Regions from separate parts of the Streptomyces sp. NBC_01089 genome, predicted to be linked through region 1. Evidence: riboswitches for the same ligand, from Rfam matches in the RefSeq annotation. Region 1 holds a riboswitch; the other holds the start of a gene.
What was found. Region 1 has a riboswitch for cobalamin ahead of OG510_RS05025 (CbtB-domain containing protein). Riboswitches for the same ligand answer to the same signal wherever they lie in the genome.
Positions count from the first base shown of each region.

Region 1 (7,141 bases):
GAGTGCGAGCCCGCGGACGAGATCCGGCTCGGAGCGGGCGGCGATCCCGAACTCCACCCGTGCCTGGGCGTGTTCGTACGCGCAGGGTGACGCCTCCAGATAGGCGACGGCCCCGCCGAGCAGCTCCACGGCGCGGCCACCGCTCTCCAGGACGGCCGCGATCCGCAGCGACTCACCGATGGCGGTGTCCGTCCCGTACCGCTCGGCCCGGTCCCTGACATAGGTCACCAGCTGCGCCGCGCGCGCCGGGTCCTCGGTGGCGAGCGCCCGCACCAGATCGCCCGCCCAGGGCGCCATGACGCTGTTGTGCCGGCCGCGCCCGCGCAACGCCTCGCCCGCCGCCTCCAGTTCGGCGACGGCCTCCTTGGTGCGGCCGCAGGCCAGGAGCAGCCTGCCGCGTACGGAGGGTGCGTCGGGGATGACGATCGCCGACGGGTACGGCGGCGCGAAGCCGTACCGCTCCGCCGCCTCGCGCGCGGCCTCGACATGGCCGCGCGCCAGCAGGGTGTCGATGAGCATGCAGGCTGCGTCCCAGTTCATCGGGAGGCCGTTGCCCACCCGCTCCGCCAGGCGCAGGCTCTCCCGCAGATAGGTCTCCGCCTCGGCCAGCCGGCCGCGCCTGCGCTGAAGATAGCCGACGAGCGCGTTGGCGAAGGAGAGGTGCCCGCCGCTCCAGCCGGACACCTCGAACGAGCGCAGCGCCTCGGAGAAGAGGCTCTCGGCCCGGTCGAGCCGGTCGGCGTAGGCGTACGAGAGGCCGAGGAGCGCGGCGGGCTCGAACCCCCAGGAGGTGCCGGTCCAGCCGATGCCCGGGGGCAGCCGTCCGTTGACCAGGGCCCGGTCGCAGATCTCGACGATCTCCTCGGCGCTCTCGCCGCGGGCCGTGCCGTCGAACGCGCGCAGTATGAGCAGGATCCGCTCGGAGTTGTCCCGGCCGCCCAGGCCGTCGGTCATCGCCGCGAGGCGGCGGGAGCGCGCGGGGCCGTCGTCCTCGACCGCCTGGACGCCCTCCCAGAGGAAGTGCGCGGTCTGGAGCCGCCGCCTGGCGGGGCCGGGCTCGGTCAGCTCCGCCTCGGCGGCCACCGCCTCGGCCGCCTCCCTGGTCTGGTTGTTGTGCGTCAGGGCCTGGGCGAGCCGGAAGACCGCGTCCGCCCGCAGGGCGCCGTCGAGCCCCGGCAGGGCGAGCGCCGCCCGCAGATGGCCGACGGTGGTGGCCGGTGAGGTCAGCAGGGTGGCGCAGCCCAGCTCGTAGAGGACGCTGGCGCGCACCGTGGGCAGCGGCGGCTCGGCCAGCGCCCGCTCCAGACAGCGCCTGGCCGCGTCGGGCGCACCCACCGCGAGGTGTTCGGCCGCGGCCTCCCTGAGCTGCGCGACCAGTTCGGGGTCGTCGTCCGGGTGGACCTGGAGCAGATGCGGGGCGGCGGCAGCGGCGCCCCGGCCTGCCATGGTGACGGCCCAGGCGGCCTGGCCGTGCATCGCGGTACGGGTGGCGGGCGGGACGGCCCGGTAGACGGCGCCCGCGATGAGCGGATGGACGAACTCCATCGGGTCGGTACCGGTCAGGATGCGGGCGGTCCGCAGCCGCTCGGCGCAGTCGGCGGCCTCGGCCTCGCTCATGCCCGCGAGCCGCCCGGCCAGGCCCAGCGAGATACCTGTCCCCAGGATCCCCGCGGCCCAGGCGAACCGGGTGGCCCCGGTGCCCAGCTCCTCCAGACGCGCGATCAGCCCCGAGCCGCGGGCCGACGCACCCAGCGCGCGCAGGGCGCCGGCGGAGTCCTCCACGGGATCGATGGCGTCGTCCCGCACCCGGGCGAGCAGCTCGACGGTCTCGTACGCGTTGCCACCGGTGACCGCCCAGACCTCGCGGCAGAACGGGTCGTCGGCGTGCGCCCCGAGCGCGCTGCGGGAGAGCTGGGCGATGGCGTCCGGGGTGAGGGCGCGCAGCTGCACGTTCTCACTGGCCGCCCCTTCCAGCACGCGCAGATAGTCGGCGGCGTCCCCTTCCGCCTCACCCGTGCGGTACGCGAGGACAACGAGCACCGGGGGTCCGTCCTCGCGTCCGGTGAAGGAGGCCAGCCAGGCCAGCGTCTCCAGATCGCACCACTGGGCGTCGTCGACGATGAACACCAGCGGGCGGAACAGCCGGCCGAGCCGCGCGGCCACGGCCTCCAGACCGTCGCGGACCCCCTGCGGGTCGGCCTGCTGCGCGCCGGGCGGGGCGACGCCGAGTGCGGGCCCGACGATGTCGTACCGGTCGCCCAGCAGATCGCGGGCGTCCCTGATCCCGGGCATCGTCAGTGCGGGCTGCAGGAGTTGGCGTACGACGTGGAAGGGTACGGAGGTGAGTGTCTCGCCGCCACGGGCCGACCAGACCGTGCAGCGTCCCGCCGCCTGCGTACTGACCGTGTCGAGCAGCGCGGTCTTCCCCAGGCCGGCCTCACCGCTGTAGATGAGGAGCCCCCCGGTGGACTCCCCCGCGCACAGCGCCTCCACGGCGCGGGCGCCCACGGCGATCTCGTTCTCCCGCTCCAGCAGCGGTACGGCGGCCGGGCGTTCCTTCCGGGACCCCATCGTTCCTCCCCTGCCTGCAAACGGATTTCGAGAATATCCCGGCAGGCCGAGGCTGCGGGGCGGTCCGGCGGGACCTCTTCACGAGTGGGCAGAAGTCCGCATGCCCGGTGGGCGTAGCCAGTAATCTTGCGAGCCGCCCCTGCCCTCGTCCCCGTACCCCGTCACCCCTGCCGGGCGGGCTTCTGTCGGTGCCCTGTCATCCGGCGCATACGATGCCCTGCTACGGTCCGCGCTGGACCGGTCCGGCCGGCAAGAACCAAGCAGCGTGAACCGAACAGCAAGAACCGACCAGCACGGGGAAGACAGCATGAAGATCGACTGGGACCGGCGCACCTGCGCACGGCGCGGACATGTGACGTACGCACCGCGGGAACCGGAACTGGCGGTGCGGCTGCGCGCCGAGACAGGGTTCGGCGAGGCGTGGCGCTGTCTCCGCTGCGGGGACTTCGCCCTCGGGGACCCGCACGGGACGGGCCCCGCGCAGGACGCCCCGCTGGTGCCGCGCGGCAAGGTGCTGCGCGATCTTTTCATCCTGCGCTTCCTCGCCGTGGAGCGCGCGGTGCGCGGCGTGTTCATCGTGCTGGTGGCGGTGGCCGTGTGGAAGTTCAGCAACAGCCAGGACGCGGTGCGCCGGCTCTTCGACGAGAACCTGAACGTGCTGCGGCCGGTGTTCCGCCACTTCAACTACGACCTGGACAACTCACCGGTCGTCGGCACCATCCAGAAGACCTTCGGCTACAAGCACTCCACGCTGGTGCTGGTGGCCGTCCTGCTGGTCGTCTACGCGCTGATCGAGATCATCGAGGGCGTCGGCCTGTGGCGTGCGAAGCGCTGGGCCGAGTATCTGACCGTCGTCGCCACAGCGGTCTTCCTGCCGCTCGAGGTCTACGAACTGACCGAGAAGGTCAGCTGGCTGAAGATCGCCACCCTGACGGTCAACATCCTGGCAGTGCTCTACATCCTGCTCGGCAAGCGCCTGTTCGGGCTGCGGGGCGGCCACGCGGCCTTCGAGGCCGAGCGGCAGAGCGCCTCGCTCCTCGAGGTCGAGACGACGGCCGGGACGGTGCCCGTCACCCGCTGACGGGCACCTGGTTCCACACAGCGAGGGCGGGGCGCCCGTGTTCGGTGCCGATCCGGCTCACGGACGCGGTGTCCAGCCGGAAGAGCGCTCCTGCCGACGCGGGCAGACCGAGGCGGCGCGCGGTCAGCACCCGCAGGAAGTGGGCGTGGCCGACCAGCACGACGTCGCCGCCCTCTCCGTCGAGGTCGGCGTCGCGCAGCGCCACGTCGACGCGCTTCAGGACCCGGTCGGCGCGCTCGCCGACCTCCTGCGGGGTCTCGCCCGGGTGCTCGGGCGGGCCCTCGGCCACTCCGTCGGTCCACAGGTCCCAGTCGGGCCGGTCCCGGTGGATCTCCGCGCTGGTGATGCCCTCGTACGCCCCGTAGTCCCACTCGTGCAGATCGGCTTCGGCGTGGGCGGGGACGAGCCCGGCCAGCTCGGCGGTCCGCCTGGCCCGGGTCAGCGTGCTGGTGAGGGTGAGCGCGATACGCCGCTCGGCCAGCAGCGGTGCGACCTTGCGGGCCTGCTCCTCGCCGGTCGCCGTCAGCGGCAGATCCGTCCAGCTGGTGTGTTTCCCGGTGCGGCTCCAGCTGGTCTCACCGTGCCGTACGAGAATCAGCTCTCCCATGACCGCCCTGCCTTTTCGCCTCTGTCACCGGGGCGCCGGTACGAAAGGGTGCCGCCGGTGACGTCTGTATTGATGTTGTACGAGCGTCGACGTCGTACAAGCGTTGATGTTGTACAAGGGCTTCAGCCTGTCACGACCAGCGGAGATTCCCGCAGCGGCGGCCCCCGGATGTGATTCTCCGCGCACCGCGCCGCCCCCTCCGCCCTGTCCGGGGCTCCTGTCCAGCAGAGCGCACCGCCCGTGGGCGCGCATCCCGGGTCACGGCTCCAGCGGCCGTCCGATGCGCAGGTTCCACCGTCCGGCCCTGCCGCTCAGCTCGGTCAGCGTGAGCGGCGCCGCGTCCAGCCGCCAGAACGCATCGGCGGGCAGGGCCAGCGCATACAGGACGGCTGCCCGCACCACCGCGGGGTCGGTGACCGCCAGCACCCGGCCGCCCCCGTCCGTCAGCCCTTCGAGCCAGCCGCCGGTCCGCTCGCGGAGTGCGTGCAGGGACTCACCGCCGTGCGGCGCGGCGGCGGGGTCCGCCAGCCAGGCGGCCACCGCGTCCGGCTCCTCCTCGGTCACATCGGCCAGGGTGCTGCCCCGCCAGCGCCCCAAGTCCCAGGCCCGGACGGCGGGTTCGGGCTCGGCCCGCAGCCCCAGCGCGGCGGCGGTCTGCCGGCAGCGGGTGTCGGGCGCGGTCAGCAGCCGGTCGGCACCCGGCACGGCGTCCGCGGCCCGCGCCGCCCTATGGGTCCCCGCCTCGTCCAGCGGCCCGTCATCGTCGAAGCGGGCCTCACGCAGCGCACCGCTGTGAGCAGGTGAGATCAACATCACTCGTACGGTCATCGCTGTCCCCGTCCCGCTGTCCGTCCGCCCGGTCTTCCGCCGTACGGGCAAGGAGATCACGCGGGCCGGGGCCGATACGCGCGGGGTGGAGCAGGCCGTCCGGCCGTACGGCGCCGTAGCGGAGCCTGCCCGTCAGGCGGTACGGTCCACGTGCACATGACGAAGGTGTGATGGAAGTCCGGTGAGATTCCGGCACGGTCGCGCCACTGTGAACCCGCCCTGCGGGAAGTCAGACCCGGCACCTTCGTCTCAGGCACCACGATCGGGACGCGTGTTCCCCAGGAGGTACTGCCATGGCAAGCACCCTTGCCCCCACCCCGGAGGCCCCCGCCACTCCGGCGATCGCCCCCATCTCCCTCAAGGCCATTGCCCCCTGGGCGGTCTTCTTCGGGATCCTGATGCTCATTCTGCTGTACTTCGTCGGCGCCGAGCAGGGCGCCACCTCGGTCGTCTCGGGCACCGATGTGCACGAGTGGGTCCACGACGGGCGTCATCTGCTCGGCTTCCCCTGCCACTGATTCCCCTGTCACCGACCTTCTGACATCCAGGGGACCTCTCTCATGAACTCCATATCCATACGCGCCCTGCTCGTCCGCGGCATGCTGTCCGGCCTGGCCGCCGGCGTGCTGGCTCTGGTCGTCGCCTATCTGCTCGGTGAGCCGCGGGTGGACGCGGCCATCGCGTTCGAGGGCGCGCACAGCCATGAGCACGAAGTGGAGGTGGTCAGCCGCTCGCTCCAGTCGACGGCCGGTCTGGCCACAGGTGTGCTCGTCTTCGGCGTCGCGGTCGGCGGAATCGCCGCTCTCGCGTTCTGCTTCGCGCTCGGCCGTATCGGCGGTTTCGGCCCGCGGGCCACGGCCGTGCTGGTCTCGGCCGGTGCCCTGATCGCGGTGTACGTCGTCCCGTTCCTCAAGTACCCGGCCAACCCGCCGTCCGTCGGCGACCCCGACACCATCGGCAAACGCACCACCCTGTACTTCCTGATGATGGTTCTCAGTGTGCTGCTCGCCGTCGGCGCGGTGATCATCGGCAGAAGGCTCGCGCCCCGGCTGGGCAACTGGAACGCGACCATCTCGGCGGGGGCCGCCTTCCTCGTGGTGGTGGGACTCGCCTATGCGTTCCTGCCCGCCGTCAACGAGGTGCCCAAGGACTTCCCGGCCACCCTGCTCTGGCAGTTCAGGCTCTCCGCGCTCGCGATCCAGCTCACTCTGTGGACCGCGTTCGGGCTGCTCTTCGGTCACCTCGCCGAGCGTCATCTCGTACCGCGGGCGGCACCGGCCCGCGACGCGAACGGCGCGACGTCGCCCACGACGGCCTCCGTCAGCTGAACGTCAACTCACCCTCCGCACAACGGACTCGACGCATCCCACGGATCCCGCCCGGACCACATCCGGGCGGGATCCGCCCGTGTGCGCGCCCCCACCCGAACACCGGGCCACGGCTTGGCCAACCCCTTGCCGCACATTGGCCACTTGTTCATCGTTTCGCTCCTCCCCTCCTCACCGGCCGCCCGCGAAGGTTCGGAAGGGCCCCGGAAAAAGGGCCCGTCCGAGCTTGAGAAGGGGATGTTCATGGCCGAGTTGACGCGACGCAGACTCCTTGGCTCAGCGGCAGGCGCCGTCGGCGGTGCCGCGGCACTCTCGCTGCTGCCGCCGAGTGTGCAGAAGGCGGTCGCGGCCGGGCCGCCGCGCCACGGCTCGCTGCGCGACATCGAACACGTCGTGATGCTGATGCAGGAGAACCGCTCGTTCGACCACTACTTCGGCACCCTGTCCGGCGTACGCGGCTTCAGCGACCCGCACGCGCAGAAGCTGCCCGACGGCAAGCCCGTCTTCTACCAGCCCGACACGGTGAACCCGAAGGGCTATCTGCTCCCGTTCCACCTGGACACGCACACATCGAGCGCCCAGGCCATCCCGTCCACCAGCCACGCCTGGTCCGTGCAGCACGAGGCGTGGAACGGCGGCCGGATGGACCAGTGGCTGCCCGCGCACCGCAAGGCCGACGGGCTCAACGGCCCCTATGTCATGGGGTATTACACCCGGGAGGACATC
Region 1 covers NZ_CP108660.1:1,131,434-1,138,574, forward strand. The annotation lists gene OG510_RS05005 (ATP-binding protein) at 1-2,571, opposite strand, end outside; gene OG510_RS05010 (DUF2127 domain-containing protein) at 2,879-3,652, shown strand; gene OG510_RS05015 (histidine phosphatase family protein) at 3,642-4,259, opposite strand; gene OG510_RS05020 (histidine phosphatase family protein) at 4,518-5,087, opposite strand; adenosylcobalamin (AdoCbl) riboswitch at 5,234-5,378, shown strand; gene OG510_RS05025 (CbtB-domain containing protein) at 5,381-5,605, shown strand; gene OG510_RS05030 (CbtA family protein) at 5,648-6,415, shown strand; gene OG510_RS05035 (alkaline phosphatase family protein) at 6,659-7,141, shown strand, end outside.

Region 2 (7,141 bases), 320 kb from region 1:
TTGAAGGCGGCGACGCCCTGCGTCCTGATCTCGCTGAAATATGTACTGGAGGCACGGGTGTTGGCGGTCAGCCTCAGCCCCACCTCACGCAGCTGGCGTGCCATCAGGTCCGCTGCCGTCTCCCAGGTGGCGTCGACGGAGCTGGTCTCCACGGTGATGTGCAGCCCCTCCGCGCCGGCCTCCTTCACCAGCCTCCGCGCCTCGCCGACGTCCCGTTCGCGGGGCTGGAGACCTTGCGGGTAGCCGCGCAGGCCCAGCCCGAACAGGTCGTTCCCCACCTCACCGTGCCCGGCCAGCGCGACCCGGACCAGCGCGGCCCGGTCGATCCCGAGCTGTACGGCCCGTACCAGCCGGGGGTCGTCGAAGGGCTTCCGGCCTATTCGCAGCAGCAGTTGCTGGGCGGTGGCCCGTTCGGCGGTCAGCACCCGCGTCGAGCCCTCCTTCTTCAGCCGGTCCACGGAGGCTCCGGCCATGTCGGATGCGTAGTGGACCTGCCCGGACAGCAGCGCGTTGAGCCGGGCCGACTCCTCGTTCGCGGGGACGATCTCCAGCTCGGCGATGTGCGGGGCGCCGTCCCAGTGGCCGGTCCAGCGCCGGTAGCGTGCGGTGCCGCCGGGTGTGAAGGAGACATAGGTGAAGGGGCCGGAGCCGACGGGCTTGCGGAAGTCCTTCGTACCGTCGGGGATGATCTCGGTGCCGGGGCCTGCGAAGACGGTGGGGAACTCGAAGTTCGGCGCCTTCAGGGCGAAGACGACGGACCGTTCGCCGTCGGCCCTGGTGGTGTGGAAGTCGATGGCCGACAGCAGCACCTGCGAGGGGGAGCCGGTGGCGGGGTCGGCGGCGCGGCGGTAGCTGTAGAGGACGTCCTTCGCCGTGACCGGTTTCCCGTCGTGGAACTCCGCCTTGCGCAGACGTATCCGCCACCGGGTGCCGGACGCGTCGCTCTCCCAGGACTCCGCGAGCCGCTCACGGACGGACATGTCGTCCGCGTAGGTGCCGAGGGTGTCGTACAGGGCCTTGGCGCGGGCCTGGTCGACGAAGTTCGGGGCGACGTGCGGGTCGAGGGTCTCCTGCGAGCCGCCGGCCGTGAACGCGGCGCGGAACCGGTCGCTCCCCCCGCCGTCCTTCGCGTCCGCACCACAGCCGGCGAGCAGCCCGGAGGACGCGGCAAGGGCCAGGGCGCCTCCGGCGGCCAGCACACTACGTCTGCCGGGGCTCGGCGGGCCGGCCGGCGCGGGCCGGTTGCCGGGTTCGGGCCGGTATCGCGGCTCCGTCCGGGCATGGGTCGTCACAGTCGATCCTCTCCGGGGTTTCCTCGCCCCTGCTGTCGGACCGGCGACGGGTCAGTCTCCTGGCTCCCGGATCATCGCTCCCCTCCGCCTTCCCGTCCGCGCCTGCGGACAGTGACGTACAGGAGGGTCGCTTCCCGGTCACAGTGGCGGGACCGCGCCGGACTCGCACCGGCTTCCTGATCCCCGTCGCCTCGTGCGCTCATTGTGTCGCACGGGCCGGCGGGGGCCGTAACCCGGCTCACGCGGACACCCTGGAACCCCCTGGAACCCATTCGAAATTAGGTTAGCCTACCCTTAACAAAGTGATTCCGGGGTGGTGTACGCCCACCAGGGCGCGCACCAGCCCCGCCCCCTCATCGGCTGGAGTGATACATGGCTGCCGGATCCACCACCGCACGCCCCGTCCAAGCGGCGTTCCGCGTCTTTCCCGTCCAGGTGGAACGAGCCGTCCGGCTCACCCCGCAGATGGCCAGGATCACCTTCACGGGCCCCACGCTCTCCGGTTTCCGGACCGGCAACCGCGACCAGCGCGGCAAGATCCTGTTCCCGGCCCCCGGCCTGACCGAGCCCCTCCTGCCCGAAGGCGCGGCCGAGAGCGGGTGGTACGCGGCCTGGCGGACGATGCCACCGGAGACCCGGCCCGTCCTGCGCACCTACACCTTCCGCGCGCAGCGCACCGATCCCGACGAGGTCGACATCGACTTCGCACTGCACGGCGACGGCGGCCCCGCCGGCCGCTGGGCCGCCGCGGCCCGTCCCGGGGACCGCGTCCTCCTCGTCGGCCCGGCCCGCGAGGACGCGGGCGGCGTCAACTTCCAGCCACCGCCCGGTACGCGGTCCATCGTGCTGGCAGGCGACGAAACAGCCCTTCCCGCCATGGCCTCGATCGCCGAAGGGCTCCCGCCGGGGCTGCCGGTCCAGATCTTCGCCGAGGTGGCCGGCCCGGCCGAGGAGCAGCCGCTCCCCGCAACCGCGCAGGTCACCTGGGTGCACCGCGGCCATGGCCCCTCCCCCCTGCTGGACGCCGTCCGGGGCGCCGTTCTGCCCGACGCGGCGCCCTACTTCTGGCTGGCCGGAGAAGCGTCCGCCATCAAGGAGTTGCGGCGCCACCTGGTGCGGGAGCGGGGTGTCGACCGCGGTTCGGTGTGCTTCCAGGGGTACTGGCGGCGCGGGCTGACCGAGGACCAGGACGACAGCACCGCACCCCCCTCCCCGTCGGACCCCGTGGACGACTGAGCGCGTCGACGCGCGCCCGGCGGCCTTCGAAGAGCCCTCCCGCTCCTCTTCGAAGGCCGCCGGCCGTCCCTCCGCAGTTCTCCGGATCAGGCCGGATCAGGGACCGCGCCCTGTCCGCGCGCCCCCGACCAGGCCGCCCACAGCGCCGCGTATCCCCCGCCGGCCGCGACGAGTTCGCCGTGGGTGCCGTGTTCCACGATGCGGCCGTCCGCCAGCACCAGTACGCGGTCGGCGCGTACCGCCTGAGTGAGCCGGTGGGCCACCACCAGTGCGGTGCGCCCCTCGAGTGCCCGCTCGGCCGCCGCCTCCAGGACCCGCGAACCCGCGCTGCCCGCCTCGGCGGTGGCTTCGTCCAGGACAGCGATCGGCGGGTCCGCGAGCACCAGCCGGGCCAGGGCGAGCTGCTGCGCCTGTACGGGGGTGAGGCGCAGGCCGCCCTGGCCGATCCGGGTGGCGAGACCCTGCGGCAGTGCCTGCGCCCAGTCCCGCGCGTCCACCGTCTCCAGGGCGGTGAGCAGTTCGGACTCGTCGGCATCGGGCCGGGCGAGCCGGAGGTCGTCGGCGAGTGAGCCGGCGAAGACATGCGTCTCCTGGTTCACCAGGGCCACCGTGCGCCGCAGCAGTGGGGCGGACATCGCGTCCAGCGGCACCCCGCCCAGCAGTACGCGGCCCTCGGTGGGCCGGTGGACCCCGGCCGCCAGCCTGGCCAGGGTGCTCTTTCCGGCGCCGGTCGTGCCGACCACCGCGACGCGCTCCCCTGCGGCGAGCCGGACATCGGCCCCGTGGAGCACCCGGTGGCCGGAGACATAGGAGTGGCCCACCCCGCGCAGTTCGACGGTGGCGCCCGTGGTCCGCGTGGTGTCCGCCTCGCCGGTGAGGGGCTCCGTCAGCTGGGCGAGCCCCAGGACGCGGGTGGCGGCGGCTCCGGCGGACTGCACCTCGTCGAAGGACGACAGCAGCCCGTTGACGGGGTCGAAGAGCCGGTGGAAGTAGAGAGCGGCGGCGCTGGCCGTACCGATGCCGACGTGATCCGTACGGACCAGGACATAGCCGACGACGAGCAGGGCGCTCAGTCCGGTCCACTCGGCGACGTTGAGCCGGCCGAAGAAGCGGGTGCCGATCCGGGTGGAGCGCAGCGCGAGATCCCGGGTGACGCGGGAGCTGTGGGCGGCCGCGGCCAGCCGGCCCGGCACCAGCCGGAAGGCGCGTACGGTATGGGCGCCGTCGACCGATTCCAGAACGGTCTGGGCCAACTCCCCCTGCGCGATCCGCTCGGCGCGCCGCACCGGGCGTGAGGTGCGCATCAGCCAGCGCACCGCCCACACTTGCAGGGGCACCGCGAGCAGCGCGGCCAGCGCGAAACGCCAGTCGAGCAGCAGCAGGGCGACCATGGTCAGCCCGATCTCCAGTACGGCGCCCACCAGTTGGGGCACCAGACTGCGTACGGCCTCCGCCAGCAGAGCCGTGTCGCTGCTGACCCGTGAGACCAGGTCGCCCATGCTGGAGCGCTCCAGGCGCTCCAGGGGTACGGCGAGTGCTCTGCCGAGGGCGCTCTCCCGGATATCGGCGAGCATCTCCTCCCCGCAGCGCGCCACCAGGGCGTCGCCCCAGCCGCTGAAGACGGCCTGGACCAGGCAGGCCGCGGCCACGATGATCACAGGTGCGGTGACCGCTGATGTGGTGTGCCCGCCCGATGCCACCAGGTCGACGACCCGGCCGAGTGCCCGGGGGATCACCAGTCCGCCGACGACCCCGATGACGATCAGCGCCAGGGCTGCGACCGGGCGGGCCGGTCTTGCGCGTATCCGGGTCAGCAGGTCGGCGCGTACGTCGGCAGCGGTGGCGGTGGGCAGCAGCTCACGCCGGTGTGTTCCGCTGTCGCCGACGCGATCGGTCGTGGGCGCGGTCATGCCATCACCGCCGCGTGGTAGGAGGGCTGTTCGGAGGTCAGTTCATGGTGGGTGCCGGTCGCTCCCACGGCACCCTCGGTCAGCAGGACCACCCGCTCGCAGCTCTGGAGCAGGATCGGACTGGTGGTCACGAGGACCGTGCTGCCCCCGGTCCGCAGGGCTTGCAGCCCGGCCGCGATCTTCGCCTCGGTCGCGGCGTCGACCGCGGTGGTCGGTTCGTGCAGGACGAGTACGGGCGGATCGGCGGCCAGCGCGCGGGCGAGAGCGACGCGTTGGCGCTGGCCGCCGGAGAGCGACCGGCCGCGTTCGCCGATCCGGCTCTCCGCTCCCCGGGGGAGGGACCGGACGACTTCGTCGGCGTCCGCCGCGGTCATGGCGGCGGCCACCCGCCCGGGCTGCGCGGCGACCGCGACGTTCTCGGCCACGGTGGCGTCGAAGAGGTCCGCGTCGTGGTCGGCGACCAGCAGCAGCCGCCGGGCGGCGTCGAGTTCGAGACCGGCCAGCGGGACCCCGCCCAGGGTGACGTCGCCGTCCTCCGGGACCGTACGCAGCGCGAGCACGTCGAGCAGGGCGGCCGCGACGGCCGGGTCCGGCGCGACGATCCCGACGGTGGTGCCGGGCTCGATCCGCAGATCGAGCTTCCGCAGCGGGCCGTTGCGTACTCCGGTGAGCTCAAGCGCCCCGGCCGGGAGCGGATCACCGGGCAGGCTGCCGCCGGTCACCGCGTACGGCTCGGCCAGCAGCGCCGCCATCCGGCCCGCCGAGCCGCGCGCCCGCGCCCGCAGGCTCATCGCGCCGCCGAACCGGCTGCTCGGTCCGATCAGGAACTGGGCGAGCCCCACGGAGGCGACGAACTCCCCGATGGAGATGGTGCCTTCGACCGCGAGCCGGGCACCGACCCACGTCACCAGAGCGAGGAAGAGCCCGTTGAGCAGCAGCGTCACGGAGTCGTACCCGGCGTCCCAGCGCGCGGCCCGCACGGTGGCTGCGAGCGCGCTGCGGCTGGCCGTGCGGTAGCGCCGCTGTGCGGCGGGCTCCACACCGAGCCCCTTGATGATGCGCAGTCCGCGTATCAGGTCGGCGGCCGTCCCGGTGGCCCTGGCCACCTGCGCCTGCTCGGCGCTGCCCCGCGCGCTGAGCGGTTTGGCGAGCAGCCGGGTGGCGGCGAGCAGGGGCACGAGTCCGATCAGCACCAGGAGGCCGAGCGGCACGGAGGTGAGCAGCAGGGCGACGGCGCCGAAGGCGAGAGCCGCGACCGCTCCCGAGCCGATGACCCAGGCGCGGTTGCCCAGACCGATGCGCAGGCTGTCCGACGTGGCGGTGCTCAGCAGTGAGCCCGAGTTGCGCGCGCCGTCGGCGAAGCCCCTCGGGTCGAGGATGCGGGCGACCGCGACCACCCGCAGGTCGTGGGCGGCGCCCTGGCTGCCCTGCCGGTTCCAGCGTCCGCCGAGCCGCATGGCGGTGGTCAGTACGGCGAACAGGACGGCGAGCAGCCCGATCCAGAGGGTCAGATCGCCCGGCCCGCCGCGGCGCACGGCGTGGTCGACGACAGCGCCGATGAGGACCGGGACGGCCGCTTCGCACATCTGGTGGACGGCGGTGAAGGCCGCGGCGCCGACGATCCAGCGGCGCCTGCGGAGGAACGCCCAGCGCAGTACGCCCTGTTCGGTGGGTTCGGGTCCCGGCACGGGTACGGGTTCGTCCCCGGCGTCCGGGTCATCCCGCGTCGCCGCGGTGGTCACCCTCTCCAGTTCAGCCTCGGCTGTGCGGGCCACCATAGGTCTCCCCAAGCTTGTTCATCGTCGTACCGGTGTCGTCGTACGGGTGTTGTACGGGTGTTGTCGTGCTGCGGGGTCGCGGTCCCGTACCGCGCGGTGTTCAGCGGCCCCGTCGGTACTGGCGGGCCAGCAGAAAGATCAGATAGAGACCGCCCACCGCGCCGGTGGCCACGCCCACCGGAAGCTCCGTCGGGAGCGCCCGCTGCGCGGCCAGATCGCTGACCGGCATGATCAGGGCCCCCATGGCAGCGGCGGGTCCGATGCCGACACCGGGCGCCCGGGTCAGCCGCCGGGCCAGCTGCGGCGCGGCCAGCGCGACGAAGGTGACCGGCCCGGCCGACGCGGTCGCCACCGCCACCAGGGCCACGGCGGTGACCACCAGTGTCAGCCGGGTGCGTTCCACCGAGAGGCCGAGTGCGTGGGCGCTGTCGTCGCCCATTTCGAGCAGGTTGCCGCCGCGGTTGAGCAGCAGGAGGAGCGGCAGCAGCACGGCCATGGCCGCCGCGAGCGGCACCACCTGGCTCCAGCTGCGGCTGTTGAGGCTGCCGGTGAGCCACACCTGGGCGGTCAGGGCGTCGTTGAGCGACGCCCTGGTCAGCATCCACTGGTTGAAGGCGGTCAGCATGCCGGTCACCCCGATGCCGACCAGGATCAGCCGGAACCCCTGCACCGAACGGTGCCGGAAAGCCAGCAGATAGACGGCGGTGGCGGTCAGCAGACCACCGGCCACCGCGCTCGCGGACACGGCCGCGGGCGAACCGTGCACGACCACGAGGCACACGACGGCGCCGGTGGCCGATCCCGTACCGAAGCCGATGACGTCCGGACTGCCCAGCGGGTTACGGGTGATGCTCTGGAAGACCGCACCGGCGGCGCCGAGCGCACCGCCCACCAGGATCCCGGTCAGCAGCCGCGGCAGACGCAG
Region 2 covers NZ_CP108660.1:1,451,919-1,459,059, forward strand. The annotation lists gene OG510_RS06460 (ABC transporter substrate-binding protein) at 1-1,292, opposite strand, end outside; cobalamin riboswitch at 1,345-1,473, opposite strand; gene OG510_RS06465 (siderophore-interacting protein) at 1,665-2,528, shown strand; gene OG510_RS06470 (ABC transporter ATP-binding protein) at 2,615-4,438, opposite strand; gene OG510_RS06475 (ABC transporter transmembrane domain-containing protein) at 4,435-6,216, opposite strand; gene OG510_RS06480 (FecCD family ABC transporter permease) at 6,317-7,141, opposite strand, start outside.
Region 2: it holds a riboswitch for cobalamin, as region 1 does, so the genes downstream of both, OG510_RS06460 (ABC transporter substrate-binding protein) here and OG510_RS05025 (CbtB-domain containing protein) in region 1, are expected to answer to the same signal.